2 regions of the Streptomyces sp. CNZ301 genome follow, and region 2 is predicted to be linked to the other one. Evidence: riboswitches for the same ligand, from Rfam matches in the RefSeq annotation. Region 2 holds a riboswitch; the other holds the start of a gene.
What was found. Region 2 has a riboswitch for cobalamin ahead of metE (5-methyltetrahydropteroyltriglutamate--homocysteine S-methyltransferase). Riboswitches for the same ligand answer to the same signal wherever they lie in the genome.
Positions count from the first base shown of each region.

Region 1: another riboswitch for cobalamin. It lies ahead of EV375_RS12075 ((2Fe-2S) ferredoxin domain-containing protein); the one in region 2 lies ahead of metE (5-methyltetrahydropteroyltriglutamate--homocysteine S-methyltransferase).

Region 1 covers NZ_SHLG01000001.1:2,817,798-2,823,540, reverse strand. The annotation lists gene EV375_RS12090 (hypothetical protein) at 387-650, opposite strand; gene EV375_RS12085 (ATP-binding protein) at 727-1,167, shown strand; gene EV375_RS12080 (AraC family transcriptional regulator) at 1,602-2,603, shown strand; cobalamin riboswitch at 2,962-3,151, shown strand; gene EV375_RS12075 ((2Fe-2S) ferredoxin domain-containing protein) at 3,189-3,632, shown strand; gene EV375_RS12070 (LysR family transcriptional regulator) at 3,804-4,676, opposite strand; gene EV375_RS12065 (EamA family transporter) at 4,844-5,686, shown strand.
Region 2 covers NZ_SHLG01000001.1:1,378,637-1,384,379, reverse strand. The annotation lists gene EV375_RS06240 (Ig-like domain repeat protein) at 1-466, shown strand, start outside; gene EV375_RS06235 (cytochrome P450 family protein) at 731-2,107, opposite strand; cobalamin riboswitch at 2,507-2,697, shown strand; gene metE (5-methyltetrahydropteroyltriglutamate--homocysteine S-methyltransferase) at 2,860-5,205, shown strand; gene EV375_RS06225 (CbtA family protein) at 5,392-5,743, opposite strand, start outside.

The DNA.
Region 1 (5,743 bases), 1.4 Mb from region 2:
AGCGTGACCCGGCATCCGGAACTCCACAGGCGAACCTGGTGGATCTCGTCCAGATCTGAGACGCCACACCGACAGCAGCACTTCGTCCGCGCGACCTCGACTGGCGTGGATGCAGCACTCGGTATGCACGGTGGAGGAGCACCGGTCCGGCGGTCCCTGCGTACAGGGGAAACTTTCTCTGCGTGCACACAGAAGTGCGAGAGTCCGGTTCCGCTTTACCTTCCCGGTACCTGCTGCGCTGCAGGCGGCAGGGCGGGCAACTGAACCAGACTCATCCATGGAGCAATGGCTACAGGGCAGGCCTCCGCATCAGGACTGCCCTTGTGCCAGCGGGTGGTTGCTCCCCATCGACCTTCAAGGACACCGTGATGGCCGGTACTCTTCACCTACGCGCAGTCGACCGGTTCCCGCTCCAACTCGGCACCCACCTGTCCAGCAGAGCCCACCTTGTGATGCTCTTCGGCAAGGACAACCGCGTCACTGGTTGCGTCTTCGCCCGCGATGCGATGGGCGCCGATGTCTGTGACCCCGGTCCCGAGACCGTACTCGGGGCTCATGGTGGAACGCGCCATCTGTTTGATCTGTGCCGGCCCGTGGGTTTCCTGCTCACTCCCGCGCTGCAGTGCAGCCAAGCTGGCGGCGACGCACATGACTGATCCTGGAATTCACGCCGTGGCTTCTGTCCCCGATGGTCCACGATCAGCACAGCGCCGTGAGGCAGCCGCTGTGACCTTTCAGGACGCGTTTCAGCTGCCGGCGCTCCCCGCTTTCGTCTCCGAGGCACGGCGATGTGTCGTGGCGCGGTTGCGCGAGTGGGGTGCTCATGAAGACGTCTGCACAGACGCGGAGTTAGTGATCTCCGAACTCTTCACCAATGCCGTGCTCCACACCGACAGCGTGGAGATCGGCTACGGACTGCGCGTGACGGGGATGCAACTGCGTGTCGAGGTCGCAGACGAAGGGTGCCGGTCGAAGGAACAGCGCCTGCGGTCTGCCGCGTCCGAAGAGGAGAGCGGGCGCGGGCTGCTACTGGTCAAGGCCTTCTCGGAAACATGGGGAGTCCGGGCCCGTGAGAATGGTCAAGGCAGCGTGACATGGGCCGACCTCCCATATCGACCTGCGTCCGGAGGGATTCCACAGCCCCATCCGGACCGCCACACCAGATGAGGACGCCAATCCCCTGGCAGAGGTGGCAAGTTGGAGTTGCTGAGCTTCACCGCGAGATGTCGCCGACAACGATGAGGCCGGCTTCGACTTGCTGCGAACGTCGGCTGCGGTACGACGACACCACACAAGGGTCCTCAGCAGCTGCCCGGTTGGTCACAGAAGAGTCGCCCCTGTCCGCATCCCCGCCACGCCGGCTCCTTGCCTGAGCGAGACCCGGCGGGGCTCTCCGAGGGGAGATCCCCGGGCAGCGCGTAGTTCGTTGCCGAGCCTATGGAACGGCCTTTTACGTAGCCCCTTCCGTTGGATTCGGCGGACACGACGGAAACCCAGCACTACGCTGCGGCTGTGATTTTTTGCCACGGTCCTGCCAGCCGGGTGCTGTGGTGAACACCCCTTCCATCACCAGGTCAACGGCAGTGAGGGAGCGATGAAGGGTGTTTGAGAGGACCAGAGGGACCTATGTGGTCAACTCGTCGTCGATCGGGGATGTGGCGCCGCGTGAGCGCGCCGACTTCTGGACCGATCACGTCTCGTCCGTCCACTGTCGGATGGACCTGAGGTTCCCGCACGGCGACTCCTTCCGTGCCGGGACGATCCGCCAGCAGACGGATACCTATCAGCTCGCGAAGTGCTGGTCGGACAAGCTCGGATACCTCCGGACCCCGCAGCAGGTACGTCAGCACCCGGATGAGGACTACCGGTTCGTGATCATGCTCTCCGGGAGGGCTGTGCACCGTCAGGACGGCGAGGAAGCAGAGATGGTGCCCGGGACCGCGGGCCTGATCCCGGTGAACGGGTCGTACCAGACTCTCTACGATCGTTACGAGGGACTCAGCATGACCATCCCTGCTCACGAGGTGGACAGCCGGCTGAACCGGAAATCCCCGGTGACCGCGGGGCTTGACCTGGCATCAGGCCTGGGCCGCGTGGTCGGGGACATGGTGACCAGCCTGCACGAGGAACGGGACACCCTCACCACCAGCCAGTTCGATGCGGTGTCCGACCGGATCGTCGAGCTGTTGTGCATGCTTGTCGCGGGCGATGACCGCCCGGATGCGCCGGAGCATCTGGCCGAGGTGGAGGCCATGGTGCGCCGCCATGTGCGCGAGCACGCGGGCGACCCGGGTCTGAACGGCCAAGCGATGGCACGTGCGTTGGGATGGTCACTGCGGCAGATTCAGCTGGCACTGCAGCGCGCCGGCACCACGCCCCGTGAGCTGATCCGCGAGGAGCGCCTCAGGCTGATACGGGAACGCCTGCAGAACCCCGCCTATCAGCACGTGAGCATCACGGACCTGGCGTACGCGTCGGGATTCTCCTCTCCGAGCGCACTCAGCACTGCGTTCCGGAAGCGCTTCGGGATAAGCCCGCGCGAAATGCGGCATGAGGGGGACACTGACACCGCAGACGCTCAGAGGCCGTGCGGACAGGGCTAGATGACTGGGTATCAACAGTCCCAACTCCGATGACCGCGCAGCCGTCCCCCGGGCGCAGGGCGCATACACGGGGCCGCAGCAGCGGCGCGTGCCCGTCCACGACCGAGAGGCCTGAAGGCGCGACGTACTCGTCTGCCCGGAAGCGCCCTCCGGGATCAGGTCAGCAGGTCGTCGGGACTCAGCGTCGCGGCTTCAGCGCGGAGGTGACGTCTGTCGAGCACCCCTCTCCCTCGCTGCTGCGCATCGCTTGCCGCAGCCCTTCGTTGAAGTCTGGGACCAGCCGGGCCTCGCCCCTCGCAGCGGTTGCCATGGGGGACGCGAGCACGCTGGGACTGATGGCGCCCCTCGGGGGTGGGCAGCACCTGGATGGAATGATGGCCGATGTCATGGCGACGGCGGTCCGAGGAAGCCGGTGTGAATCCGGCGCGGTCCCGCCACTGTGATCGGCGAGCGGATCCCCGACAGGCCACTGCCCGAGGCGGGTGGGAAGGCCGGGACGAGCCTTGACCCGAGAGCCAGGAGACTCACGCCGTCGCCACCTCGACGTACCGGGGCGGACCTCCCCGGAGAGAGGAAGGGTTCGACGTGCCCGAGGCATCGGTCGACGAGACATCCGACGAAGCGGAGGCAGCGGAGACGGCCGGCCCTGCTCCGTGCCGGATAGTCGTGTGCCGGGACTGCTGCTGCGGCAGTCCCAAGGTGACCGGTCTGGATCACGCGGCGCAGACGGCTCGCCTGCGGGAGGAGGCACCTGTTCGCGTGTCCGACTGCCTGGACGTATGTGACCAGGCCAACGTCATCGTCGTACAGCCTTCCGCCGACGGCCGTGCCGCCGGCGCCCGACCCGTCTGGCTGGGGCTGGTCAACAGCCTGGACGCGACCGAGGACGTCACGGCCTGGGTGCGGGTGGGCGGTCCGGGCGTCGCTCCGCGGCCGGAGATCCTTGACCTGCACCTCATCACGCCGCCGCGACGGGTGCTTGCCGGGGATCGCCGCGCTGCGTCGCCGATCCGTGACCAGGGGCCGTGAGGCAGCCCTCGTTCGCCGCCGCGGAGACACTTCAGGTGCGGTGGAGTGCAGCCAGGCTGATCGGCGTCGCAGCGGTCGCTGAGACGTCCACGCCCTGAACGAGCGCACTACGGTCCTGGACGGTTCTCGTGCGGAGGTGCCGGAACGAGGCAGCGCCGATGACCTCGGCGTCTACCGGTAGAGGTCGGTGGCGAGAGCGATGGCGGTGTGGGCGGCCGGGTGGGTGTCGTGGGTGCGCCAGATGAGGTGGACGGGGACGGGCGCGGCGTCGCGCAGGGGGCGGTAGGTGATGCCGTCGCGGCGGTATTGAGCGGCGGTCGCCTGGGGGGTGATACCGACGCAGCGACCGGTCGCGATGGCGGCGAGCCAGTCGTCGATGTCGTGGGTGTACTCGATGGCTGGCTGAACGTCTCCGGGCCAGAGGTCCAGGGTGGTCGTCCCTGTGCGGCGGTCGATCGCGAGTGTCCGGCCGAAGAGTTCGTCCAGACGGATGCTGCGACGGCGGGCCCAAGGGTCGTCGGATGCCAACGCAACGCACCGGGCCTCGTGGCCGACCAGCGCGTATGACCACGGGGTGAGGTCCAGCGGGGCGCGGACGACGGCGAGGTCGCACCGTCCTTCGGCGAGGCCGCCGGTGGGGCTGTTGTGCCGGACCAGACGCAGTTCGGTCTCGGGGTGCTGTTCGTGCCAGCGGCGCTGGAATTCGGTGGTGTGGCGGCCGAATGCGGACCAGGCGTGGCCGATGTGGAGGCGGGTGTGGCCGGTGGTGGCTTCGCGGACGAGTTCGTCGGCGCCGGCGAGGAGGGCGCGCGCACGGGCCAGGACCCGCACACCCGTGGTGGTGGGGGCGACGGAGCGGCTGGTGCGGTGCAGCAACCGCACTCCGAGCACGCTTTCCAGAGCGGTGAGGGTCCGTGAAACGGCGGCTTGGGAGATGCCGAGTTCATGGGCGGCGTCCGTGAAGCTGCCGGTGTCGATGATGGTGATCAGGCAGCGCAGGTGTCTCAGCTCCAGCGCGCCGACCGTCTTCCGGGCGTCATCCATGCGTCCAGCGTATAGACGGGGCAGCGAATGCATTTTGCGTATGCCGCCTTGCGTCCCATCGTGTGGGCATGAAGCCTGCGTCCTCTGCTGTATCCGTCGCCCCGACTCCCGCCGCATCGCAGGCCGCGGACGTGCGCGGTCCCGGCCGTCCGGGGCGCTGGGGTGGGATGGCGCTGATGCTGGGCAGCGGACTGTCCAACCAGAGCGGAGCGGCCGTCGCGGCGCTGGGCTTCCCCGTGCTCGGGCCGGTCGGAGTGGTGGCGGTGCGCCAGTGGGTGGCCGCCGCCGTGCTCGGTGCCGTCGGCCGGCCGCGGTTGCGCCGGTTCACAGCGGCACAGTGGCGTCCGGTGCTGGGCCTGGCGTTGGTGTTCGCCGGGATGAACCTGTCCCTGTACGCGGCGATCGAGCGGATCGGACTGGGACTTGCCGTCACGCTGGAATTCCTCGGCCCGCTGACCGTGGCCCTCGCCGGCTCCCGCCGCCGGATCGACCTCATCGCCGCCCCGGCGGCAGCAGGAGCGGTGGCGGTACTCGCGCGCCCCACTCCCTCCACCGACTACCTGGGCATCAGCCTCGCACTGCTGGCTGCCGTCTGCTGGGGCTGCTACATCCTGTGCAACCGCACCGTCGGCGCCCGACTGCCCGGCCTGGAAGGATCGGCGGCAGCAGCGCTGGTCTCCGGCGCCCTGTACCTGCCCGTGGGCGCATGGGTGCTCTGGCAGCGCCCGCCCTCGCCGGCGGCGTTGGGCTGCGCGCTGGCAGCCGGAGTGCTCTCCTCGGCCGTGCCGTTCCTGTCCGATCTGCTGGCGCTGCGCCGGGTACCGCCGCACTCCTTCGGCGTCTTCATGAGCGTCAACCCTGTCTTCGCCGCGCTGCTCGGCCTCGCCGTCCTGGGCCAGCACCTCGATGCCGCCTCCTGGCTGGCCATCGTTGTGATCGTCAGCGCCAACACCGTCGTTGTCTCCACCACACCCCGCAGCATTTCGGCTGACCCGGAGCAGCACACGTGAACCATCGGGGACAAGTCCATGGGCGGTTCTGCGCGACGGGCGCCCCTCGCGCCGGCG
Region 2 (5,743 bases):
GAACGTGTCGGGATCGGTGCCTTTGGTTGCCGGCGTGGCTTCGACAACGCACGCCTATGCCACGGTGAGTGGTTCTCCGTACACGGTGACGGCGACGTACACCCCGGATGACGCGGACTACCTCGGTTCGGCGGGGACGGATGCGCATGTGGTGAATCCGTCGGCCACCACCACGACGATCTTCGACGATCTGCCGGATCCGTCGGTGGTGGGGCAGTCGGTGGACTTCACGGTCCACGTCAATGCCGTCGCTCCGGGCGGGGGCACGCCGACGGGGTCGGTGGTGCTCGACTTCGGTGACGGGAACGTCTCGGCGGCCGTGCCGCTGTCCGGCGGTGTGGCCACTGTCAGCCACACGTACAACACCACAGTGGGTTCTCCGTTCACGGTGACGGCGACGTACACCCCGGATGACGCGGACTACACCGCTTCCGCGGGCAGTGCGGGCCACACCGTCAATCCCTGACCGGTCGTCCCCGGAGGCTCCAGTGACGGGTTGCCGCACGCACACCTCGCGTGCAGCCGGTCATCTCCGAGGGCAACGCCGGTGACGGAGGCCGTTACCCGATCCCGCATGAATCGGGTAACGGCCTTCCCGTCCAGAAGGCGAGGTTCCCTGTCGTTGCGCCGGCCCGGTGAAGGACACCGGCGCAACGGTGGGGAGCCTCGCCTGTTCCATGCGGTGCGCCGGGCAAGTGCCGCCCGAGCGCGTGGTGATGTTCCTCGCCGGTCACTCCGCCCCGGCGACCTCGAACTTCAGCGAGCGGATGCGGTTGTCGAAGCTGGAGGGCACCAGCTCCGGCAGGCCCGCGGCCCGCATGGCGACGGAGTCGGTGAGCAGAACCCTGAAGAGCGCCTTGAGTTCCTGCCGGGCGAGGTGCGCGCCGAGGCAGTGGTGAGGCCCGCCGCCGCCGTAGCCGAGGTGGGGGTTGGGGTCGCGGGTGATGTCGAAGGTGCCGGGGTCGGTGAAGACCGCCTCGTCGCGGTTGGCGGAGGCGTAGTACATCGCCACCGTCTCGCCCTTGCGGAGTGTGCGGCCGCCCATGACGTGATCGGTGCGCAGCGTGCGGCGGAACTGGATGATCGGCGTCGAGCACCGCACGATCTCCTCCACGGCGGTGTCCGCGTACTTCTCGAAGTCGCTCTCCCACAGCTCACGTTGTTCCGGGTTCTCACTGAGCAGAGAGAGTCCGTGTGAGATCGCGTTGCGGGTGGTCTCCACTCCGGCGACCATCAACAAGGTGAAGAACGCACCGAGTTGGCGGTTGCCCAGGCACTGTCCGTCGACGTCGGTGGTGACGAGCGCGGAGACGAGGTCGCCGGTGGGGTGACGCCGGCGCTCCCGCGCGAGCATGGCGATCATGACGTGCATGCGGGCCAGAGCCCGCAGACCCTTGCCGGGAATGCGGAATTTCGCTCCTGCTCCGCGCCGTACGCCGATGTTCTCCGAGGCGTCGTTGAGCTGGGCGAGGATACGCGGCCGGTGCTTCTGCGGGATGCCCATCATGTTGCACACGACCTCGCAGGGCACGAGGGAGGCCACGGCCGTCACGAACTCCCGGGAGGGCTGCCGCACCGCGTTCCCGACGACGGTCGCGACGACCTCCTCGATGTCCTTCTCGGCGCCCGCCAGCAGCCGCGGGCTGAACGCCCGGGAGATGATCTTCCGCAGCTTGGCGTGGTCGCGGCCGTCCACGTTGACCATGGACTCCCCGAAGAGGGCCTTCACCCACGGCGCGGGATGCGGCGTCGTGACCCCCGGGGCGCTCCCGAACACGGCGGCGTTGCGGCTGGCCTCCTGCACGTGCTCGTGCCTGACGAGAGCGTAGAACCCCGGCTGCTGCCGCTTGCGCAGGGCGTGCTGGGGATGTGCGAAGTACGTGGGCGTCTCCCGCTCGCGCAGCACGGCGAACGCCTGGTGCCGCTGCTCGTGCGGCAGTTGCCAGAACCGCGGGTCGGCGAGGTTCGTCTGCGGCGGCAGGCCTGCCGCCTCGAAGGCTTCGGCCGCCTCCGAGGCCTCGGTCCCGTCCGTGGCGGCCGCGGGGGAGGGGACGTGCGGTGCGGCCGCGGCCCCTGCCGAGGACGCGGACGCGGTGTGGGGTGGCATGGTCATCGTCTCCAGTCGTCGTGGAACGGGCCGCCCCGTCCGGCCTGCGCACCGGCGGGCGGTGAGTCTCCGGCAGCAGCTTGGGACCGGTGGCCCGCTCCACGCCGTGCGCCACACCGCCGCGACCCGGACGGCCCTGCGCTCCGTCCGTGTGGAGCGGCTCTTCACCGGCACGGCCGGCGCGCGCCGCGAGGGGCCGCCCACGCTGTTCACCCGTGGCTCGCGCCCGGGACCCCGCGTGACTTCGCTCCCGCCCGTAGTGGCCCGTCGCGGTGCGTTCTGCCGCCCACGCCCCCCGGAACACCTCCCGGCCGGGCAAACCGCTCCGGCGCATGAGGTCCCCCTCACCCCGGTGGCCTTTGCCGGCGCCGTACCTCCTCGTACGCTGGAGACGCAGTCGGTTCGGCCTGTCCGCCAGACAGGTACGTCGCAAGAGGGAATCCGGTGAGACTCCGGAACTGCCCCGCAGCGGTGAGTGGGAACGAAAGCCGTCACACGCACTGGGTCCGAGCGGACCCGGGAAGCGACGGCCGGTAGGAGCCCGTCCGTGGATCACGGACGCGGTGTGCCCGCGAGTCCGAAGACCTGCCACTGCCCGCGTGCGCGCCTCGTACGCGGCGATCTCGGTGACCTCGAGGGCGGGTCGGCGGTACAGGTGAGCAGCACGCGGTGAGCGCGCGTGCCGCCGCGTCGCCTCTCCTCCTCGCCCCGTGCCTCTCGGGTCACCGGCGAGACTCGCGAAGGAGAGTTGAGTGACACCGAAATCCCAAGGTGCGGCGTCGAGGACGTCCACGAAGCCCCGCGCCACCGTCCACGGGTATCCACGGCAGGGCCCCGGCCGTGAGCTGAAGAAGGCCGTCGAGGGCTACTGGAAGGGCCGCGTCACCGCCGACGCCCTGCGGGAGACCGCCGCGGGGCTGCGCCGCGGCAACTGGCGGCAGCTGAGGGAAGCCGGCGTGCGTGAAGTGCCCACCGGCGACTTCTCCCTCTACGACCATGTGCTGGACACGACCGTCATGGTCGGTGCAGTCCCCGAACGCCACCGCGACGCCGTGGAGGCGGACGCGCTGGACGGCTACTTCGCCATGGCGCGCGGTACCCAGGACGTCGCGCCGCTGGAGATGACGAAGTGGTTCGACACCAATTACCACTATCTCGTACCGGAGTTGGGGCCGGACACCGTCTTCGCCGCGAACTCGGCGAAGCAGACCGGCGAGCTGTCCGAGGCCGTCGCCCAGGGGCATGAGGCCAGGCCCGTCCTCGTCGGCCCCGTCACGTACCTGCTGCTCGCGAAGCCCGCGCCCGGCGTGGCCCCGGACTTCGAACCCCTGACGCTGCTGGACCGGCTCCTGCCGGTGTACGCCGAGGTGCTCGCCGACCTCCGCGCGGCCGGGGCGCGCTGGGTTCAGCTCGACGAGCCGGCGCTGGTGGCGGACCGCACGCCCGCCGAACTGAACGCCGCGGCACGCGCCTACCGGGAGCTGGGCGGGCTCACCGACCGGCCCGCGCTGCTGGTGGGCTCCTGCTTCGACCGGCTGGGGGACGCGCTGCCCGTACTCGCCAGGGCGCCCGTCGAGGGGCTGGCGGTGGACTTCACCGGTCCCGCCGCCGCGAACCTGGAGGACCTGGCGCGCGCCGGCGGGCTGCCCGGCAAGCGGCTCGTCGCGGGAGTCGTCGACGGACGGAACGTGTGGATCAACGACCTGAAGAAGTCGCTGTCCACACTGGCCTCGCTGCTGGGCTTCGCCGACCGCGTCGACGTGGCGCCGTCCTGCTCGCTGCTGCACGTGCCGCTCGACGCGGCGGCAGAGCGCGGCGTCGACCCGCAGGTCGCCCGCTGGCTCGCCTTCGCCCGGCAGAAAGTGGAGGAAGCCGTCGCCCTCGCGACGGGACTGCGCGAGGGAACCGACGTCATCGCGGGACTGCTGCACGCCAACTCCTCGGCTCTCGCCTCCCGTTCGTCGGCCGCGCTCACCCGCGACCCCGCCGTGCGGGCCCGCACCGAAGCCGTCACCGACGCCGACGCGCGCCGCACCGCGCCCTACCCGGAGCGGGCAGCGGCGCAGCGGGCACGGCTGAAGCTGCCGATGCTTCCGGCGACCACCATCGGCTCGTTCCCGCAGACCGGTGAACTGCGCTCCGCGCGCGCCGACTTGAGGGCCGGACGGCTCGACGCGGAAGGCTACGACAGGCGGATCGCCGCCGAGATCCGCGAAGTCCTCGCCTTCCAGGAACAAGCGGGACTGGATGTGCTCGTGCACGGCGAGCCCGAACGCAACGACATGGTCCAGTACTTCGCGGAACGGCTGAACGGCTACGTCGCGACGCAGCACGGCTGGGTCCAGTCCTACGGCACCCGCTACGTGCGTCCCCCGATCCTCGCGGGTGACGTGTCACGTCCCGCGCCGATGACGGTGGAGTGGACGCGCTACGCCCAGTCGCAGACCGCACGGCCCGTCAAGGGCATGCTGACCGGCCCCGTCACGATGCTCGCGTGGTCCTTCGTGCGTGACGACCAGCCGCAGGCCGAGACCGCACGCCAAGTGGCCCTCGCCCTGCGCGACGAGGTCGCCGACCTGGAGGCCTCGGGCACCGCCGTCATCCAGGTCGACGAGCCTGCGCTGCGCGAGACGCTGCCCCTGCGGGCGCAGCGCCGCCCGGAGTACCTGGCGTGGGCGACGGAGGCGTTCCGCCTGGCCACCTCCGTCGTGCGCGCGGACACCCAGATCCACACGCACATGTGCTACGCGGAGTTCGGCGACATCGTCTCCGCCATCGCGGACCTCGACGCCGACGTCATCAGTCTGGAGGCCGCCCGCTCCCACATGCAGGTCGCCGGTGAACTGGCCGCCGCCGGCTACCCGAACGAGGTCGGCCCCGGCGTCTACGACATCCACTCCCCGCGGGTGCCCGACGCGCACGAGGTCGCGTCGCTGCTGCGCAAGGGGCTCGGCGCGATCCCGGCGGAGAGGCTGTGGGTCAACCCGGACTGCGGTCTGAAGACCCGCGCCTGGCCCGAGGTACGCCGGGCGCTGGAGCACATGGTCGAGGCGGCGCGGACAGTGCGCGCGGAGACCGCGGGCGCGGGCCGCGGCTGAGCACGCGTGCGTTCGGCGCGGTGCGGCACCGGTCCGGTCCGCCGGGACCGGTGCCCCGCACAGCGCCGAGGACGCACCATGAGCCGACGACGCACCATGAAAGGCCGCTGCCGGGCACCCGAATCGGGCGCCCGGCAGCGGCGCACGGCCCGTGGAGGACGGGAGTCGTGCTGTTCCGTTCTTCCTTCAGTTGGCGGCGGGTGCCGCGGCGGCCGGGGCCGCCTTCTTCTCGCCGCCCGCCGCCGGACCGAGGGCACGCTCGGCGAGATGGCCGAACGCCAGCCCGAAGGCCGCCCACAGCACCAGATGCACGGCGAGCGTCGAGAGCCGGAACTGCCACAGCAGCAGCGCCGGGAAGTGCTCGGGAAGCTCGCTGAGGGACGGAAGGAAGGCGTAGGCGAGTCCGACGACGAGGACGAAGCCGACCACGGCCGTCACCGTCGCGTACCAGTTGCCCATGCGCGGCGCGAGACGCCTGCCGAGGATCGTCGCCGCGACGGCGAGCAGCACACTCAGCAGAACCATCAGGAAGTACAGA